3 regions of the Bacillus sp. DX3.1 genome follow, and region 2 is predicted to be linked to each of the others. Evidence: riboswitches for the same ligand, from Rfam matches in the RefSeq annotation. Region 2 holds a riboswitch; each other region holds the start of a gene.

Region 1 (2,261 bases), 1.5 Mb from region 2:
TAATTTCAATAGAAAATGAGTTTTTTAAGGAGTAGATTAGCCGTGAATAGCAATTTACTAAGTGTAATGGTATTTATTTTCTTTTGTGCATTTATTATATTTATTATTGACATAACTCAGTGAATCTATTAACAGAAAATATGAAAATACAATTTTATAGGTTGAAAATTCTCCGTATTGCAAGAGTATTATTGTAGTAGGATGAGTACATTTCTTATATTGAATTGTCTTTCGTCTTACTTACATGTATGTAGTGTTTCTGAAAATATAGTTTGATTTAGTGAAAAAGAAGGGTGCTATTTAGGCACTCTTCTTTTTTGAATTCATATGATGTGCACCAATACTTTTGAATAAGCGAGGTGATGTTGTAAATAAAAGGAGTAGTAACACTGTACATAACCCGAAAGAAGCAAGCATTGTACTACCGTTGACGATTAACGAATATAGGACAGCGGATTGTCCTGGCGGTGCGTATTTTCCAAAAAAGATAACGCCAGCAATAAAATGACAGAAATAGCGTGCAAAGCTACCGATAAATGTAGCAATGATAATATATACAAGAGCTTTTTTTCTTTGATTGCCCGCTGATATAGGTTTGTCTTTTCGACTATCAAAGTTAGATTCGTCTTGATTATTTTTTTGCTGATTTGCAAGTGCCTTTTGAATGGGACGATAGAATAAACCAGCAAAACCGATAAAAGCAAATGCAATGAAGTACTCAATAAACGCTTGTACAGGCGTTAAAATATAAGCATCGCCGACTACGATTTGTAGTAGCCCCCAAATTAAGCCGCCTAAGAAAGCCTTTTTAAATCCCCAGCGGTAAGCGATAATAAAAATAGGAATCATAGCAAATGAGATAGAACCGCCTGTTGGAAGTTTAATCGATAGTGGTAAAATGTCGATGATCAAGGCAAAGGCTGCAAGGATTGCAGATTCAATCATCGCTTGTAAATTGGTGTTACGCATGTTGTTATTCCCCCTAGATCCAAGTTGCACAAAAAAAGAAGAATTACCATAGGGAGATATGAAATACGTATGTAGAAAATGATGAGGTATGTATTTCAACGTTTGCACAATTCCTACGTTAGCATTAACTAACAGGTTCAAAGGGTCGGAACGAAGTGTTCCCTCTCAGCAACGGGGCTCCCCCTGTGATAACGAGATTCTTTATTTGTTAGGTTCATTGTAATGGAAATGGATGAGAATGACAAATGGACATTTAGGTATTTAAATATAATTGTACGAAAATGTTAATAAATATGAAGGGAAAAGCTATAGTACTTGATAAATAGAATATGATACAATTTTTTTGAAAATAATTATCATTCTCTTTTGAGGGGGGAGATTATGAGTTTAGTTGAGATAAGTATAGGTGAAAAGGTACGAGTGAAAAATTTACAGGCGCTTGATAAATTATTGAAAAGACGTTTAGCTGCATTTGGCCTATCAGAGGGTTGCGAGCTTCGTATAAAACAAAAGGCAATGTTCAATGGCCCTTGTACATTAGAGTGCCGTGGACAATTAATTAGTATTCGTCATTGTGACGCGAAAATGATAAAGGTGGAATTAGCGTGAATAAGGTTGCTTTGCTAGGGAATCCGAATACCGGAAAAACATCATTATTTAATGCGCTTACTGGTTCCTATGAATATGTAGGGAACTGGAGCGGAGTAACGGTAGAAAAGAAAGTTGGTAAGTTAAAAGATAAGCAAGGAACATTAATTGATTTACCAGGCGTATATGACTTAAATCCAGTTTCCCGTGATGAAGGAGTCGTTACCAAATTTCTATTAACAGAAGAATTTAATCATATGCTAAATATTGTAGACTCTTCTCAATTTGAGCGTAATATGCATTTGACTCTGCAATTATTAGAATTTGGTAAGCCACTTTCTATCGGGTTAAATATGGTCGATGTTGCGAAGCAGCGCGGGATTATAATTGATGCAAAAAAACTAGCGGAAATGCTCGGTGTAACAGTCGTTCCTGTTGTTGCGAGAAGTGGAAAAGGCTGCGATGAATTACTAGCTACTCTTCATGAGAGTGGGAAGAAGAAAGGAAAAACTTTTATTCTTTCTTACGGTAAAAACGTAGATGCAGGCATTGCACAATTAATAGACATATTAGGGCAAGCAAATTATGAGCATCCAAGATGGCTTGCACTTCAATTTTTAAGCAATAATGAAGTGGTAGAACAAGAGTTAAATCAATTGTCTACTTATAAAGAACTGGTAGCCATTCGATCGGCACTAGAAGCA
Region 2 (2,261 bases):
CCCCTCATAGGATGTATTATTACATTGTTCATTATAGTATAAAGATATAATATTTGTGCGTTGTTTACATCAATGTAATAAGATTAAAAACCTTTTTTAATTGTATAGAAATATATTAAAAGGATAACAGATTTATAACAATTAGGAAACGCATGAAAAATATTCGCGTTTTCTAAACATACAATTTATTTTTACAATAATATATAGTGGGATTTTCATCAGTAGAGAGGCTTTTACCTATTAATGGTGAGCCATGCCATGAGGATTTCTTTATGTATATAAATACAAATTAAAAAACCGACATAAAACCTTTCTTTTTAGGTGGGAGAGCATCCGTTCATGCATAGAAGCGGTCAGATCCTTTTCTTGCCCAGACATAGTGAAAACAAAGAGAGAAAACGAGTGCAGGTCACCTTTTGTTATCCGTAGCCGCGGCTATATGTCGAAAAATCAAAATGGATTTATATATCATATAAACCATTCGTGTAGCTTAAAACAGTTGCTGATGATTGATGACAGTGTTATACTGACTATGTTAATTTAATATTGTGCTAGGAGAGCTGGTGTTGCCGGCTGAGAGTAAGACCGAGAGTCTTTAATCCTTTCACCTGATCTAGATTATGCTAGCGTAGGGAAGCAACTTGGACATGAATGTTAGGTCCCCGTTTCTTTATGTTAAGAAACGGGGCTTTTTTATTTGAAAATTTTATAGAGAAAACCACTAGGGGTGCTGTGAATGCTGAGAGAGGATTAATCCTTAACCCTTACAGACCTGATCTAGGTAATACTAGCGAAGGGAAGTGGAACGACAAATAGATGCTCATTTATTTGTTGTAACCACTTCTTATATATTAGGAGTGGTTTTTTTATTTTTCCGGATCTAATGGGCAGTAAATCTCCATCTCCAAGTCATGAGTAATTAGAGAAAAGAGGGGGAAACCTGCCCGCTGATGGAAGTTGCAATGTACATAAATAGAGATAAAGGAAGGGGAAATACAAATGAAATTTTGTGAGAGATTATATGAAATGGTTCAGCCTGTTTGGGAAAAAAGTCATAATCATCCGTTTGTGACTGGAATGGGGGATGGAACGTTAGAAAAAGATAAATTTCAATACTACATTATACAAGATTATTTATATTTGCTAGATTACGCAAAACTATATGCAATTGGAGTTGTAAAAGCGACGAGCCCACAAGTTATGGCGAAATTTGCTGAACAAATAGATGGTATTTTAAATGGAGAAATGACCATTCATAAGCAGTATGCAAAACGTCTCGATATTTCTGTGCAAGAGATGGAACAAGCGAAACCATCTGCTAAAAATTTAGCATATACGAACTATATGATGTCTGTATCACAAAATGGTACACTTACCGAATTAATTGCAGCATTACTTCCATGTATGTGGAGCTATTGGGAAATTGGAAAGCGTTTAAATGATATTCCAGGAGCGAGAGATCATGAATTTTTTGGCGAATGGATTCAAGGATATAGCTCAGAAGAGTACGGAAACCTTTGTACTTGGTTAATGGATTTATTAAATGAATTAGCTATTGGAAAATCTGAACAAGAACTAGCTCGTTTAGAAGAGATTTTCTTATATTCCAGCCGCTTTGAATATTTATTCTGGGATATGGCCTATCGTAAGGAGATGTGGGGTTTTGAGGAGCAAGAGCATACTACAGTTTCATAATGTTTCCTTTCATTATGATGAAAAGCCAATCATAAATAGTCTTAATGCTAACATACAAGAAAAAGAGTTTGTTAGCATTATTGGACCGAGTGGCTGTGGCAAAAGTACATTATTTCGTCTTATTACAGGATTAGAAGAACCGACGGCTGGAACGATTCAACTGACAGAAACAACAAGTCATCCTGTAGGATATATGCCACAAAAAGATATGCTTTTACCATGGAGAACCATTATTGAAAATGCAGCGCTGCCGCTAGAATGTCAGGGGATAAAGAAAAAAGAAGCTCATACAAAGGCAAAGGCGCTTTTAGAACAATTTGGTTTGCAAGGATATGAGAAAAAATATCCGAAGGACTTATCAGGTGGTATGCGGCAGCGTGTTTCATTTATCAGAACGCTATTAACTGGCGGAGAAATTTTATTATTAGATGAGCCGTTTAGTGCACTGGATGCATTAACGAAGGCCACATTGCAAGAATGGCTGTTTGAACAATGGAAACATTGGCAAAAAACAATTCTATTTATTACGCATGATGTGGAAGAAGCACTTTACCTTTCCAATCGAA
Region 3 (2,261 bases), 350 kb from region 2:
GAAAAATCGGTCCGACGCCTAAATAGTCTGCACCATTTGTAATTGCAAAACGTGCTTCTTCTATTGTATGAGCAGATACTCCAACAATTTTATCTCCCATTTTTTCACGAACTGTTGTAATTCCTTCATCGTCTTGCCCTACATGCACACCATCTGCATCTAATGCAATTGCTAATTCTACATCATCATTCACGATAAAAGGAACTTTATACTCTTTGCAAAGTGACTGTAACTGCTTTGCAAAATGCACCCGTTCTTCTCCAGTTAAAGCTCCTTCACCCTTTTCACGAAATTGAAAAAGTGTAACTCCACCATCGAGCGCTTCTTTCAATACTTGTAATGGATCTTTCCGGCAATTGTTACTCCCCATAATAAAATACACTTGTAACAACTCGGATATATATTGTTGATTAATACGCGCCATTTCTCTCATCCCTTCTTAACGAACTTCTTCTACATTTCCATATTGTTCAATATCAGCTGCAGTAACATTTGCTAACTGATTGAGAAATTCAATTTGGAAACTTCCTGGCCCTTGCTCCACTGTTTTGCTTGCTGCAATTTCCGCTGCTACGCCATAAAACGTTAAAGCTGCAACTGCCGCCTTCACATAATCTTTTTCAACCGCTGCAAATGCCCCCATTACAGATGTTAATAAGCAGCCCGTTCCTGTTACTTTCGTTAAGATTGGATGACCGTTACGAATGATAACGGTTCGCTCTCCATCTGTTACAATATCTTCTTTTCCGGTAATCACAGCGACTGTATCTACCTCATCAGCTGCTTGCCTAGCAATCCCTACAACATCCCCACTTCCAGCTCCTGCATCGACACCTTTAATTTCCCACTTTTCATTAATAACATTTGCAATTTCTGCTGCATTCCCGCGAATCATCGCTAATTTCACTTCACTTGGAATGTGTCTTGCTACTTCTGTTCGGTACGATGTAGCCCCGGCGCCAACTGGATCAAATAATACAGGTACATCATGTGAATTCGCTGATTTTCCGGCAATCATCATCGCTTCCACTTCTTCTGGACGAAGCGTCCCCATATTTAAGACAAGTGCCCCCGCAATACTAGCCATTTCCGCCACTTCTTCTTTTGCATATGCCATCACTGGTGATGCTCCTAATGCAAGTAAACCGTTAGCCGTAAAGTTTGTCACAACAACATTCGTAATATTATGCACAAGTGGATTAGACTCTCTCACTACTTCCACTACTTTTGCGATTTCTTGAATCTTCATTCCTTTTCCATCTCCTTGTCTCAATATTGGGAGATACAACAAAAAAGACACTTCGCGTATGCAAAGTGCCTTAACATGTGCTTTTACACTCTCCCTACGCTGGCATTATCCAACAGGTTCAAATGGTCAACGACAGATTAGCCGTACTCTCAGCTTGCATCCGCAAGCTCCCATGTGTTTTCTTATTCAGCTACTTCAGAGTTTACTCTTATTCTATGAAAATAACAAGCTCTTTACTTTACTATATAAAAATAGTGATAGGAAATAAATTCCTACCACTATTTCTCATATTATTTTAAGGCTTTAGATACTTCTTTCACCATTTCAGAAACAGACTCTAATCCGCCACCAGATAGGTACCAGTAGTTTGCATCAAGGTAAACTACGTTATTGTTTTTCGCAGCGTTTGTTTTGCTTACAAGTTCATTTTCAACAACTTGTTTTGCAGAAGATTCTCCGCCAACAACAGCGCCTCTATCAATTACGAATAAGTAATCAGGGTTTTTCTCAAGAATGTATTCAAATGAAATACTTTGACCATGAGAAGATGCCTCGATACCTTTATCTGCAGGAGTTACGCCAAATACATCATGGATGATACCGAAGCGTGAACCAGCACCATATGCACTTACTTTACCGTCATTCGCTAAGATAATTAAACCATTTTTACCATTTTTCGTTGCTTTTTCATTTAATGCTTTTACATCTTTTTCAACTGCTGCGATTTCTTTTTTCGCCTTATCTTCTTTACCGAAGATTTTTGCTAACATTTCTGTGTTGTCTTTAAATGATTTCATGTAATCTTTTGTTTCTTGCTCTACATAAATTGTTGGAGCAATATCAGAGAATTCTTTATAAGAATCAGATTGTCTTGCAGAAATAATGATTAAATCTGGTTGGATTTCGTTAATTTTTTCAAAGTCTGGCTCTTTTAAGCCGCCAACGTTTGTATATTTTTTATCTTTATATTTAGAAAGATACTGAGGCATGCTCTTTTGTGGTACGCCCGTTA

Evidence for each region. A riboswitch is a leader RNA that binds a small molecule or an ion and turns the genes downstream of it on or off. The one in region 2 is predicted to bind thiamine pyrophosphate.
Region 1: another riboswitch for thiamine pyrophosphate. It lies ahead of thiT (energy-coupled thiamine transporter ThiT); the one in region 2 lies ahead of tenA (thiaminase II).
Region 3: another riboswitch for thiamine pyrophosphate. It lies ahead of thiM (hydroxyethylthiazole kinase); the one in region 2 lies ahead of tenA (thiaminase II).

What each region holds. Positions count from the first base shown of each region.
Region 1 covers NZ_CP128153.1:4,482,853-4,485,113, reverse strand. Annotated here, with positions in the region: gene thiT (energy-coupled thiamine transporter ThiT) at 301-969, opposite strand; TPP riboswitch at 1,062-1,163, opposite strand; gene QRE67_RS22520 (FeoA family protein) at 1,351-1,578, shown strand; gene feoB (ferrous iron transport protein B) at 1,575-2,261, shown strand, end outside.
Region 2 covers NZ_CP128153.1:842,385-844,645, forward strand. Annotated here, with positions in the region: TPP riboswitch at 544-652, shown strand; TPP riboswitch at 714-816, shown strand; gene tenA (thiaminase II) at 1,000-1,695, shown strand; gene QRE67_RS04100 (ABC transporter ATP-binding protein) at 1,664-2,261, shown strand, end outside.
Region 3 covers NZ_CP128153.1:495,397-497,657, reverse strand. Annotated here, with positions in the region: gene thiE (thiamine phosphate synthase) at 1-424, opposite strand, end outside; gene thiM (hydroxyethylthiazole kinase) at 440-1,249, opposite strand; TPP riboswitch at 1,324-1,433, opposite strand; gene QRE67_RS02445 (siderophore ABC transporter substrate-binding protein) at 1,540-2,261, opposite strand, start outside.